Linked DNA regions of Arthrobacter crystallopoietes. The protein of the gene in region 2 interacts with the protein of the main gene of each other region in a pairwise test. Links are inferred from orthologs where the notes say so. Each region holds a gene or a part of one and is shown on either strand. Other genes may lie near its edges.

Evidence for each region. Proteins that work in one complex are often made in the same cells at the same time.
Region 1: the proteins of eno (region 2) and rpe interact in binary tests that used the Escherichia coli proteins (3 or more experiments, as listed by UniProt). The link is inferred for Arthrobacter crystallopoietes from one-to-one orthologs.

Annotation. Positions count from the first base shown.
Region 1 is NZ_CP018863.1:3,852,799-3,857,203, reverse strand. What follows is about bases 789-3,774. They hold rpe (ribulose-phosphate 3-epimerase), read right to left. Parts: upstream 2,619-3,774; coding sequence 1,959-2,618; downstream 789-1,958. Other genes in these bases: AC20117_RS17755 (RsmB/NOP family class I SAM-dependent RNA methyltransferase), read right to left, coding at 2,627-3,774; pnuC (nicotinamide riboside transporter PnuC), read right to left, coding at 924-1,625; ribD (bifunctional diaminohydroxyphosphoribosylaminopyrimidine deaminase/5-amino-6-(5-phosphoribosylamino)uracil reductase RibD), read right to left, coding at 789-927. In the rest of the region: more of ribD, read right to left, coding at 1-788; more of AC20117_RS17755, read right to left, coding at 3,775-4,177; fmt (methionyl-tRNA formyltransferase), read right to left, coding at 4,174-4,405. UniProt on the Escherichia coli protein: Catalyzes the reversible epimerization of D-ribulose 5-phosphate to D-xylulose 5-phosphate.
Region 2 is NZ_CP018863.1:2,917,589-2,921,932, reverse strand. The notes cover bases 614-3,538. They hold eno (phosphopyruvate hydratase), read right to left. Parts: upstream 2,754-3,538; coding sequence 1,473-2,753; downstream 614-1,472. Other genes in these bases: AC20117_RS13710 (adenosine deaminase), read right to left, coding at 3,526-3,538; AC20117_RS13715 (MazG nucleotide pyrophosphohydrolase domain-containing protein), read right to left, coding at 2,850-3,518; AC20117_RS13725 (FtsB family cell division protein), read right to left, coding at 614-1,291. Outside these bases: AC20117_RS13730 (DUF501 domain-containing protein), read right to left, coding at 1-424; more of AC20117_RS13725, read right to left, coding at 557-613; more of AC20117_RS13710, read right to left, coding at 3,539-4,344. UniProt on the Escherichia coli protein: Catalyzes the reversible conversion of 2-phosphoglycerate (2-PG) into phosphoenolpyruvate (PEP). It is essential for the degradation of carbohydrates via glycolysis.

The sequences.
Region 1 (4,405 bases), 940 kb from region 2 along the record:
GGTTCCATCGCCCAGGAGCATGGGCGCCAGATAGAGGACCAGTTCGTCGACGAGATCCGCTTGCAGGTAGGCTCCCGCCACGGCTGCACCGCCTTCGACCATGGCGTGACCGACTCCGCGCTCCGCCAGCTCGCGGAGCACCTCGGCCGGATCATGCGTTCGCAGCTGCATGAACCTGCCGTCGTCCCCACGGATGGCGGAGTCTTCCGGAACGTCGCGCAGCCCCATCACCACTCGCAGCGGCTGGGACTTCGTTGCCGCGCCCGATTCGTCCCGTGCAGTCAGCCGCGGATTGTCTGCCAGGACTGTTCCGGTGCCGGCGATGATCGCGCCCACACGGCTGCGGATGCCGTGGCTGTCCTGCCGCGACTCCGCGGAGGTTATCCACTGGCTTGTTCCGTCCGGCGCTGCGATCAGCCCATCAAGCGTCTGGGCAATATGCATGGTGGTGAACGGACGGTTTTCCGATTTGGCCCGGAACCACCTGTGGTTCAACTCAAGCGCCCGCTCCTGAAGCAGACCGCTGCGTACGCCGATGCCGGCGTTGCGGAGCACATCTCCCCCTCCCGTGGCCTCCGGCGTGGGGTCCGCAGCTGCATAGATGACGTTGCCGATGCCTGCGTCGACGATGGCTGCCGCGCACGGCCCCGTGCGGCCCTGGTGATTGCAGGGTTCAAGGGTCACCACCATGGTGCAGTCGGAAAGATCCTGCTGCTGGGATATCCGGTGGCGAAGATTGGCCAGCGCGTCGATCTCCGCGTGCGGCGAGCCGGCACCGCTGTGGTACCCGATACTGAGCACTTCACCGGTGGCGTCGAGAACTGCCGCGCCGACCAAAGGATTGGCGCCGCGGAATCCGAGCTTGGCGGTGTCCAGTGCGAGCTCCATCGCCCGGTTTTCCGCGGGCGAGAATCCCTGGCTGCTCATGATCGACCCCCCGTGCCGACGCGGACATCCGGCAGAAGGGTTTCAACCTCGGGCTTGGACCGATCCTTGGCCCGCCACCAGACAAAGAACCCGATCAGGGTGAACACGCCGTAGAAGAGGTACATGAAGGCGGACGCGTAGTAGCCGGCGCTGAACAGCAGCGGGACTCCCACGATGTCGACCGCCACCCAGATCAGCCAGAACTCCACCCAGCCGCGTGCCATGCCGTAGGTGGCAAGCAGCGATCCCATAAACGTCCAAGCGTCCGCCCAGACTGGTTCGTATGAACCGAGGGCGGCGAAGAGCGGAGTCAGAGCGACGGTGCCCAGGATCAGACCTGCCACCAAGCCGATCCGGGCTCTGCCGGATGCCCATTGTGGGGTTACCGCGTGGCCCGCGCCGTCTTGCTTGCTCTGGCGCCAGCGCTGCCAGCCGTAGACGGCCACTGCGATAAACATGATTTGGCGGCCGGCCTGGCCGAGCAGGTTCGCAGTATTGGCTGAGCCGAAAAGCGACCCGAGAAAAACCGTCAGCAGCAGGGCATTGCCGATGATGCCGACGGGCCAGGCCCATACCTTGCGGCGCATGCCGCCAAGGGCGCTGAGGAGGCCGAAGATGTTCCCTACGACTTCGCGCAGCAGTAGTGAACTGCCCGCGACGGGAATCTGAGCTTCAAAGAGCCACCGCAGAAAATCCATGTCGTTCCTTTCCGAAAGCCGCGGCGGCTCCGGGGTAACGACAGTGCGGTAGGTTCAGGCAGTGGACGTGGTTCCGCACGGAACCTACGCACCGCTGGCTGTTCTGCCAACTGCACGTGCTTCTCCCATCCAGACTTTAACTGTCGGTACCGGAATTTCACCGGCTCAACCGTTGCCCTGAATTCCTTGCGGAATCCGTGGCGACGGGTCGCGGACTATAACCGCCGGTTCGGACTTACACCGACCCCGGAGCACGTTGTTTGTGGTTGTTATTCTGCCACAACCTGCATCGCAGGCCTCATATTCCTGTCATGTCGTGTAATACATGACACATCAAGCTGTTTCGGCGGATTTACGCAAGGCGGAGATGGCGGCATCCGGATCCTCGGCACCATATACGGCCGACCCCGCGACGAAGACGTTCGCTCCCGCTTCCGCTGCCCTCTGAATGGTTTCTTCGGTCACGCCCCCGTCCACCTGAATCGCCACGGGCAGGCCCGAACCAGCTATTGCCGAGGCTGCCCTGCGGATCTTGGGAAGTGTGACATCAAGGAAGGCTTGTCCACCGAATCCGGGTTCCACGGTCATGATCAGCAGCATGTCCATTTCGGGGAGCAGATCAAGGTAGGGCTCGACGGCGGTGCCGGGCTTCAGCGCCATGCCAGCCTTGGCTCCCCGCTTGCGCAGCTCACGGGCCAGGCGGACGGGAGCGGCTGCGGCCTCGACATGGAAGGTCACCGAGTCAAGACCTGCGTCCGCATAGGCAGGCGCCCAGCGGTCCGGGTCCGCAATCATCAGGTGCGCATCCAACGGAAGCCTGCTGATCTCCTGGATCCGCTCCACCACGGGCAGCCCGATAGTCAGGTTCGGCACGAAGTGATTGTCCATGACGTCAACATGCACGGCGTCGGCGGAGCTGATCTTCCTCAGCTCCGCCTCCAGATTGACGAAATCAGCGGACAAAATACTTGGGTGTATGCAGCACTGTGCCATCTGGATCCTTACTTTGCGTTTCCGGCTGGATTGTCTGAGGTCTTCTTGCGCAGCAAGCCCAGGAACATTGCGTCTGTTCCGTGGATATGCGGCCACAACTGGGCCGTCGATCCTTCCGTCTGTGCATGGCCCGCCTGAAGATTTCCCGACAGGCTGACTGCATCCAGCGCCGACGCTGAATCCAGCAGCTCAATGTCAGGATGGCGGCGCAGCGCATCAGTGACCACAGCGGTGGTTTCGGCTGGGTGCGGCGAACAGGTGACGTACGCTACGAGCCCGCCAGGCTTCACTGCAGCCAAGGCTGAATCAAGCAGTTCGCGCTGCAAAGGCGCCAGCTGGGCAACGTCGGACGGCTTGCGCCGCCAGCGTGACTCGGGCCGGCGCCGCAGAGCACCCAGGCCGGTGCAGGGAGCGTCTACGAGGATCCGGTCGAACCCTTCAGGCTGCAGCTGGCCAAGGTCGCGGCCGTCCCCGGTCCGGACTTCCCAGACCTCACGGTCGACGGGCCGCAGAGACTGCCGTACCAGCTCGGCCCGGTGCTCGGCCGGTTCGTTGGCCAGCAGGGTCGCGGACTTCTTGGCGGCCAGGGCAGCCAGCAGTGCGGCTTTGCCTCCGGGTCCGGCACAAAGGTCCAGCCAGCGCTCGGGACCCGAGGTCAGAGTCTGGGCTTCGGCCAGTGCGCGGGCGACGAGCTGGGAGCCGGCATCCTGAACTCTCGTTGTTCCCGTCCGGACGGATTCCAGGCGTCCCACGTCGCCTCCGGAGAACAGCGCTGAATCCTGTACCAGGGAGCCCGGTTCCGCGCCTGCCTGAATCGCCTCGTCCAGTGTGCCGAGCCCCGGCAGTGCCACGAGGTTCACCACCGGTGCAGCATTGTCCGCCGCCAGCAAGTCCTCGATTTCCCCGACGCTGCGGCCGTGCCCGACGAGGGACTGTCGCATCGCCCTGACTATCCATTCCGGATGGCTGTGCATCACAGCTGCAGCGGCGACGGGATCCTTCTGGCCGGCAGTCAGTTCCTCGGTCCAGCCAGCGAGTTCCTTGGCGGAAACCTTCCGCAGTACGGCATTGACGAGCGCGCCCGGACCGGCTCCGATGACAACGCGTGCCAGTCCGACAGTCTGGTCCAGGGCCGCGTGTGCGGGCACCCGCATCGCCAGCAGCTGGTGAACCCCGAGGCGGAGCGCGTCGAGCACGGCCGGATCGAGCTCGGCCAGCGGGCGGTCTACGCAACGGGCCAGAATCGCATCGTAGGTGCCGAGACCACGCAGCGCTCCGTACGTCAGCTCGGTAGCGAACCCTGCGTCACGTTTGTCGAGCCGGTGCTGCCGGATCTTCACCGGCAGCACCAGGTTGGCATAGGCATCGTCGGCGTCAACAGCACGCAGCACTTCGAATGCCACCAGCCGCGCCGGATCCGCCTTGCGTGTTCGCTGCGCCGGCACGGACTGGGAGAAGGAACGTTCTCCCCCGCGGTTGCGTTCGCGTCCGGCGGCATTGCGGCGTCGCTCGGGGCCCTGCCCCCTGCGGTTGCCCTGGGGCCTATCCTGTCCGCTCACTCGAAGTGCACATCCTCACGTTGTCCAAGACCGCGCGCCCAGTCGGCCGCCGCCATCATTTTCTTTCCCGCAGGTTGAACCTGTTGCAACTGCACGGCGCAGGATCCGGTACCCACCAAGGCAGAGGCCGCGCCTCCCCCGGTCAGTTCCACCTGGCCGGGCCGCAGATCCCGCCGGTCTTGCCTTAGGACAACCGGACCTAACTTGAACCGTTGCCCCTGCAGCATC
Region 2 (4,344 bases):
AATGTCCCACCAGCACGTGCAGGCACTTGACCCGCGTGGGCATCCCGCCGGCGGAGACACCGGCAATCTCGGGGACAGGCCCGACGCCGGTGCGGGCGCCGATTTCATCGCGGACGCGCAGGTAGTCCTCGTGCGCCTCACGGTAGGCGGCAGCCAGTTCCGGATCGCGTTCGAGCCGTTCAGTCATTTCGGTCATGACACCGGCGGCCTCGAGCCGGGACACGGCCGAGGTGATGATCGGATGGGTCAGGTAGAAAGTCGTGGGGAACGGAATGCCGTTGCCCAGCCGCGGCGCCGTCGTTGCCACCAGGGGGTTGCCGCAGACGCAGCGCGCCCCTATTTCCACCACGTCCCGAACCGGCCGGCCGAGCTGCCGGCTGAGGGTCTCCAGATCCTGGGGGGTGGGTGTGCGCGGGTCTTCCATGGCGCGGTCCTTCCTGGCTGTGCGGACATGCTGGTGCGTGCGGTTTGGCTTGGATAAGCGGCTGGGTTGGGGCGGGCAAAGGTACTGGCGCCGCTTCGGCCGGCCGGTTTCCCAAACCGTCGGAAAGACGAGCTATTCAGCTGGGTTTTCGGCCGAATCATCCGGTTTTTCGGAGCTGTCCGGCTTGTCCGAAGACTTTTCCTCGTCCTCTTCCGCCGGAACGTCGGTAGCTGCCCGCTTCACCGAGTCCCACAGCGCATCCACCCACGGCAGGTTGGACGGTGCCGCTACGGACGCATGCTCCTCGGATTCGCTCAGCCCCTCGGTCCCGGTCACCAGATAACGTGTCTCACCCGGCATTACATAGAATATGCGATCCCGGGCCTGTTGTTTGATGTACTCCGGGTCCTCCCAGCGGGCCAGCTCCCGCTCCAGCTTGCTCTGGGTCTTCTGCTCGGCCGCAATCTCGCGTTCCAAAGCGGCGATTTCGGAACGCTGCTCGATGAAGATCCGCACGGACGGCGCCAGCAGAATGGTGATCGTCACGAGTACGACGGCGAGGGCCAGCATGCGTCCGGAAAAACCCCTGGCCGGGACCGGGGTGCTTCCAGTGCCGTCGCCGCCATCTTCCGGCCGGTCCTGCGGCGTCGTCCTGCTGATAATGGGTTGCCGGATGGCGCCGGAGAGCTCGCGGCGTTCGGCTGCCCGGGCTTCCGACGGCGAGGGCTTCTTTTTGGTTCCTTCGGTTTTCGATCCTTCGGATTTGGCCTCGGAGCCGCCGAAGTCCGCGCGGATAACCTTTGCCTCGGACGAGGCGCCTTCATGCCCCGCTGCACCGCTGCTGGTCCGGCCGGTGTTCCCGGACATGGAACCACCCGGCGCCCCTGAACCGGAACCTGTTTGCACAGGCCCGTTGCCGCCGGCCGGGCGGCCGGCACGTGGCACTCTGGGGCGTCGGGTGGCCATGGAGCTCCTAGATCATTGGTCGTCGGCAGGAATTGAGGTTATCAGTCCCCGCTTAAGACGATACAGATTCAGGGGCTTCGGATCAGGCTTTGAAACGCGGGAAAGCGCCGGCACCTGCATAGCGCGCGGCGTCGTCGAGCTCTTCTTCGATGCGCAGCAGCTGGTTGTACTTGGCCACACGCTCGGACCGGGCCGGGGCGCCGGTCTTGATCTGGCCCGCGTTGGTGGCCACCGAGATATCCGCAATGGAAGTATCCTCGGTCTCGCCGGAGCGGTGCGAGGTGATCGTGGTGTAGCCATTGCGCTGTGCCAGCGAGACGGCTTCCAGGGTCTCCGTGAGGGAACCGATCTGGTTGACCTTGACCAGCAGCGAGTTCGCGGTGTTGGCGTCGATGCCCTGCTGCAGGCGCTCGGGGTTGGTGACGAAGAGGTCATCGCCCACCAGCTGCACCTTGTCACCGATTTCGGCGGTCAGGGTGGCCCAGCCTTCCCAGTCGTCCTCGTCCAGCGGGTCCTCGATGGAGACCAGCGGGTAGTCGGCGACGAGCTGCTTGTAGTACTCGCTCATCTCGGCCGCGGTCAGGGACTTGCCCTCGAACTGGTAGGCGCCGTCGGAGTAGAACTCGGAGGAGGCGACGTCCAGGGCCAGCGCGATTTCCTTGCCCGGGGTGTAGCCGGCCTTGTTGATCGCCTCGGTGATCAGGTCCAGCGCCGCGCGGTTGCTCGGCAGGTTGGGGGCGAAACCGCCCTCATCGCCCAGTCCGGTGGACAGGCCCTTGTCCTTCAGCACGGTCTTGAGGCTGTGGTAGACCTCGACGCCCCAGCGCAGGCCTTCGGAGAAGGTGGCAGCACCCAGGGGCACCACCATGAATTCCTGGATGTCGACGTCGGAGTCCGCGTGGGAGCCGCCGTTGAGGATGTTCATCAGCGGAACGGGAAGCACGTGCGCGTTCGGGCCGCCCAGGTACTTGTACAGCGGCAGGTTGGCCGACTCGGCAGCAGCATTGGCCACGGCCAGCGAAACACCCAGGATGGCGTTGGCGCCCAGGTTGGACTTGTTGGAGGTGCCGTCCAGGTCGATCATGGTCTGGTCGATCAGGCGCTGGTCGGTCGCGTCGCGGCCCACCAGTGCGGGCTGGATGGTGTCGAGCACCGCGTTGACGGCCTGGCTGACGCCCTTGCCCAGGTAGCGGTTCTTCTCGCCGTCACGGCGCTCGGCCGCTTCGAAAGCACCGGTGGATGCCCCGGACGGGACAGCAGCGCGGCCCATGGAGCCGTCCGAGAGCAAGACCTCAACCTCAACCGTGGGATTGCCGCGGGAATCAAGGATTTCACGCGCGTGGATGGCATCAATAAGCGCCATTGATTGCTCCTGTTCATTGGAACGAAAGATGAAACTCTTTACAACAGGCCGCCGGACAGCACTGTCGGTCTAAGCGTAATGGAGAACGGGGCGTGCTTATGCGCCCGTTACGCCGCGTTGAAACCGGCGTACCGCGCCCCGCAGCGCCTGCTCCGCGTCCAGGCCTGCGGCCGAGGCCTGGCTAACGACGGCGAGCAGCAGGTCCCCGAGTTCGGTTTCCGAGGCCGGTGGCCGGCTTCCTGCCTCGGAGCTTCCCGGCTGTTGGTCCACCGGGACGCCGGCACGCCTGGCCCGGCCGATCGACTTCGCCGCCAAGGTGAGTGCGGGCAATGTCGGCGGGATGCCGTCGAACGGGCTGTCCCGTTCGGGCCGCTCACCTTGTTTGACCGCATCGTAGCTGGCGACAATTTCCTCGATGCTCTCGGGGAAGGACTCCTGCAGCGAACCATCGGGCTTGAACACATGCCGGTTCCGGCGGACCAGCTTTGCACTCAGGTATTCGGCCACATCCTCGAAGTTGAAGTTGCCGGCCTCCTCCTGGATCCGGGCATGCAGCAGCACCTGGAAGAGGACGTCGGCCAGCTCGCCCTTGAGTTCGGCGCTTGCGCCCGGTCCGGCCTCGATGACCTCGGCCAGCTCGTGGGATTCCTCGATCAGGTACTCGACCAAGGACTCGTGGGTGAGCGCAGCTGTCCACAAGCAATGCTCGCGCAACTGCGCCACAACCTGCACAAGCCGGCCGACCGCCGTCGTGCTTTCAGCCATGGCAGGTTCAGCCCTGGTAGGCCCTGAACCCCTCGGCTATGTATTCGACCAGCGCTTCGCGCTCTTCCAGCGGCAGGAAGGCTGCTTCCGCTGCATTGAGGGTGATTTCGAGCAGGTCATCGAGGTCGTAGTCGAAGGTTTCGACCAGCAGTTCATACTCGTCGGTGAGCGTAACGCCGCTCATCAGACGGTTGTCAGCGTTGATGGTCACCTTGAAGCCGGTCTGGTAGAGCAGGTCGAACGGGTGGTTTTCGATGCCCTCGCCGAAGGGCGCGGTGGCACCGGTCTGGAGGTTCGAGGACGGGCTGCATTCCAGCGCGATCCCCCGGTCCCGGACCCAGGCGGCAACGCGGCCCAGCGTGACGAGGCCCAGATCGGCGTCGTTCTCTTCATTCGGGGTGAAGTCCACCTGGATGTCCTCGGCGATACGCACGCCGTGGCCCAGGCGCAGGGCTCGGCCGCTGACCAGGGCGTCGACAATGCTGTCCAGCCCCGCGGCCTCGCCGGCGTGGATGGTGACCGGGAACTGGTTTTCGGCCAGGTAGGTGAACGCGTCCTTGAACCGGTAGGGCGGGAAGCCGTCCTCGGCGCCGGCAATGTCGAAGCCGACGGCGCCCTTGTCCCGGTGCCGGATGGCAAGCTCGGCGATCTCCTGGCCGCGGTCCGCGTGGCGCATGGCCGTAATCAGCTGACCGACCTGGATGGGACGGCCGCTGGCCTCAACCGCGTCCACGCCAGCTTCAAGCCCGGCCTGGACTGCTTCGACTGCCTCATCCAGCGTCAGCCCCTTGGTCAGGTGCTGCTCCGGCGCCCAGCGCACCTCGCC